Regions from separate parts of the Shigella sp. SIG6 genome, predicted to be linked through region 1. Evidence: predicted binding sites of a transcription regulator. Region 1 holds the regulator's gene; the other holds the start of a gene.
What was found. The regulator PurR, encoded in region 1, represses purine synthesis genes. The targets are predictions, from matches to a motif close to CANGCAAACGTTTGCNTG.

Region 2: the regulator PurR is predicted to act here: its motif matches at 1,337-1,354, upstream of carA (glutamine-hydrolyzing carbamoyl-phosphate synthase small subunit).

The regions. Positions count from the first base shown of each region.
Region 1 is NZ_JBQZXC010000001.1:51,635-53,842, forward strand. It holds gene punR (DNA-binding transcriptional activator PunR) at 1-850, shown strand, start outside; gene purR (HTH-type transcriptional repressor PurR) at 847-1,872, opposite strand; gene cydH (cytochrome bd-I accessory subunit CydH) at 2,171-2,208, shown strand, end outside.
Region 2 is NZ_JBQZXC010000058.1:8,040-10,247, reverse strand. It holds gene carA (glutamine-hydrolyzing carbamoyl-phosphate synthase small subunit) at 1-1,117, opposite strand, end outside; gene dapB (4-hydroxy-tetrahydrodipicolinate reductase) at 1,573-2,208, opposite strand, start outside.

The DNA.
Region 1 (2,208 bases):
CGTTCCTTCTGCGGTCAGCTATACCGTGCGTCAGCTGGAAGAGTGGCTGGCGGTACCGCTCTTTGAGCGACGGCACCGTGATGTGGAGCTGACCGCTGCTGGAGCGTGGTTTCTCAAAGAAGGGCGCTCTGTTGTCAAAAAAATGCAGATCACCCGCCAGCAATGTCAGCAGATAGCGAACGGCTGGCGCGGTCAGTTAGCTATCGCAGTGGATAATATTGTCAGGCCAGAACGTACACGGCAGATGATCGTTGATTTTTATCGCCATTTTGATGATGTCGAACTTCTTGTCTTTCAGGAAGTGTTCAACGGTGTCTGGGATGCGCTTTCCGACGGGCGCGTGGAACTGGCAATTGGCGCAACACGCGCGATTCCGGTAGGCGGTCGTTATGCCTTCCGGGATATGGGGATGCTAAGCTGGAGTTGCGTTGTTGCCAGTCACCACCCGCTGGCGTTGATGGATGGCCCGTTCAGTGATGATACGTTGCGCAACTGGCCGTCGTTGGTGCGCGAAGACACCTCGCGAACGCTACCTAAACGTATTACCTGGTTGCTGGATAACCAAAAAAGACTTGTCGTACCTGACTGGGAATCATCGGCAACCTGTATCTCGGCAGGATTATGCATAGGGATGGTGCCAACACATTTCGCCAAACCGTGGCTTAATGAGGGGAAGTGGGTAGCACTTGAACTGGAAAACCCCTTCCCGGATTCGGCATGTTGTCTGACATGGCAGCAAAATGATATGTCGCCTGCGTTAACCTGGCTGCTTGAGTATCTCGGCGATAGTGAGACGCTGAATAAGGAGTGGCTGCGGGAGCCGGAAGAGACTCCCGCAACGGGTGATTAACGACGATAGTCGCGGAACGGGCCGTCAGCCACGGAGCGGCGTTCAATCAAACGCGGATGCACTTCAATGGACTGCGGTTCTTCACGTTTGTTGACGATACGATCCAACAGCATGTTGAACGCTGTTTCACCCAGCGAATCTTTTGGCTGATGGATCGTGGTCAGCGCCGGCGTAAAATAGCGCGCGTTGCGCACGTTATCATAACCGATCAGCGAAACATCCTGCGGGACGCGCAGGCCCATTTCATCAGCAGCACAAAGTGCGCCCATTGCCATGATATCGCCACCACAGAAGACGGCAGTAGGGCGATGCGGCTGCGACAGGATTTGCTGCATGGCGCGATAACCGGATTCAGGTTCAAAGTCACCCTGCACAATCCAGCTTTCCGGCACCTTGATCATCGCTTCTTCCATCGCCTTCATAAAACCGGCAAGGCGGCCTGCGCCGGTGTTACGTTCCAGCGGGCCGGGGATGACGCCGATTTCGCGGTGACCGCGTTCAATCAGATAACGCCCGGCCATGTAGCCGCCTTCGAACGCGTTATCAATGACCGCATCGGTGAAGTCAGCTTTTGCTTCACCCCAGTCCATCACCACCATTGGGATATGGCGATACTCTTCCAGCATCGCCAGCAACGGCTCTGGGTACTCAGAACACATCACCAGCAGACCATCGACGCGTTTTTGCGCCATCATCGACAGATAAGCCCGCTGTTTCTCAAGATTGTTCCACGCATTACCCAGAATCAGGGTGTAACCTTTCTGGAAGCAATTTTTTTCAACTGCTTCAATGATCTCGGCAAAATAGGCCGCTTCGCTGCTGGTCGCCAGCAAACCGATAGACTTGGTGTGGTTAACCTTCAGGCTACGCGCCACCGCGCTAGGGGAGTAGTGTAATTCTTTAATCGCTGCCCACACGGCGTTGCGCGTTTCTTCAGCGACGAAACGTGTTTTGTTGATCACGTGTGACACAGTTGTAGTGGAAACGTTTGCTCGTTTCGCTACATCTTTTATTGTTGCCATTCCATTTCACTCCAGACCCTAACTTCAGCTCCTGCAAAATCGCAAGGTAAACGTTTGCCTTTACACACCTTACGCACAACAAAAGTGTTGCGGTACGCCGGAAAAACGACACGGAGCGTCAGGAAGGGGTCAATGGCCAGTACGCAAATAGTGTAAGCGTGGAATTTTGGCCGATCTTGACGAAAAGGGGAAGTGGTAAAAACACTTATCATTATAAATGACGGGAGATTTTTTCATCACAGTGTGTAAAAATGCGTAATATCACTTTTTGTGTGGTAATAAAAAAGGAGAAAACTTGATGAGCACCGACCTTAAATTTTCACTGGTAACAACGAT
Region 2 (2,208 bases), on a different contig from region 1:
ACTTGATAAAGTGGTCGAACAACGGCGCGGCGTCGTGTGGACCAGGGCTGGCTTCAGGGTGACCCTGGAAGCTGAACGCCGGTTTATCGATGCGATGAATGCCCTGTAACGTACCGTCGAACAGGGATTTATGCGTGACACGCAGGTTTGCAGGTAATGTTGCTTCATCCACCGCAAAACCGTGGTTCTGGGCGGTGATCATCACCACGTTTTTCTCCACATCTTTAACCGGATGGTTGCCGCCGTGGTGACCAAATTTCATTTTGACAGTCTTCGCACCGCTCGCCAGCGCCAGCAGCTGATGACCGAGACAGATGCCGAATACCGGAATATCGGTTTCGAGGAACTTCTGGATGGCGGTAATGGCGTAATCGCACGGGGCCGGGTCGCCAGGACCGTTGGAGAGGAAGATGCCGTCTGGATTCATTTTCAGCACATCTTCCGCAGAAGTTTGCGCCGGAACGATGGTCAGGCGACAGCCTCTATCCACCAGCATCCGCAGGATGTTGCGCTTGGCACCAAAATCATAAGCCACGACGTGGAACGGCAGCTCGTATTCTTTTTTCGCTTCTGGCAGGCCGCCGGTCAACGTCCAGCTCCCTTGTGTCCAGCTATAGGCTTCTGCGGTGGTCACTTCTTTTGCCAGATCCATGCCGTTCAGACCTGGGAACGCGCGGGCTTTTTCTAACGCCAGCGCCGCATCCGGGTTATCGCCTGCGATAATGCAGCCATTCTGTGCGCCTTTCTCGCGCAGTAAACGCGTCAGCTTACGGGTATCGATATCGGCAATCGCCACGATGTTATGGCGCTTCAGGTAAGAAGAGAGGTCTTCGGTATTACGGAAGTTGCTGGCAATCAGCGGCAGGTCGCGAATCACCAGACCTTGTGCATGTACCTGAGAAGATTCTTCATCGGCGTCATTAGTGCCGACATTGCCAATATGGGGATAAGTAAGAGTAACGATTTGACGAGAATAGGAAGGATCAGTGAGGATTTCTTGATAACCGGTCATTGAAGTATTGAAAACGACTTCCCCAACCGCCGAACCTGTTGCCCCTATGGCCCGACCGTGAAACTGGGTTCCGTCTTCCAGAACCAATAGCGCTGACTTAATCAAAACACCCTCCAGAGAATATTCACTCACTTTATTTGCATATTAATTCACAGTAATGACGTAAATCAATGCAAATCTGCTTACCGACGAATTTCTGGCAAACGGCGGCATTCTGGAGATATGGGCGCTAAAAGTCAACTTAATGGCAGGATTTTTTATATTATTTTGTGGCTCATGCATGTTTTACAGGCATTAAGCGACAAAAACATCATCTAACCTGTTCTGGAAAACGCTTGCGCAGCAAGAAGATTGCATGAAATAAAAACGAGCAGGAAAAAGTGGACCAAATGGTCAAAATTTACATTAAAACAACAAAAATAGAAGACGAAACATGTAATTTTTGGCAGTTATAGAAAATTTAAAAGCATAACACCAAAAATAAAAGGGCTAAAAATTAAAGCCCTTTATAATTAATAAATTAAATGTGTTACTTTTGCATCATAATAAACATTTTGTGGTTACAAATTATTGAGATCAAGCACATCTCGCATATCAAAAAGACCACTTTCCTTACCACTCAACCACAAAGCCGATCTTACCGCACCGTTAGCAAATGTCATGCGGCTGGACGCCTTATGGGTGATCTCCAGACGCTCGCCAATATCGGCAAACATCGCGGTATGTTCGCCAACGATGTCACCTGCACGCACGGTGGCAAAACCAATGGTACCAGGCACACGTTCACCGGTATGGCCTTCACGACTGTAGACCGCGCAATCTTTCAGATCTTTATCAAGGGCGTGGGCGATCGCCTCTCCCATTGCCAGTGCGGTGCCTGACGGCGCATCAACTTTATGTCTATGATGTGCTTCAATAATTTCGATATCGGTGTAGTCACCCATCACTTTGGCTGCTTTCTCCAGCAGCTTAAGCATGACGTTAACGCCAACGCTAAAATTGGCGGCAAAGACAATCGCAATATCGGCGGCGGCGTCACGAATTGCCTGTTTACCGGCTTCGTCAAACCCCGTAGTGCCGATCACCATCCCTTTGCCATGCTGCCGACAAAAAGCGAGATGGTTCAGCGTACCTTCCGGACGGGTAAAATCGATAAACACATCAAAATCATCTTTTATCGCATCAAGACTGCTTTG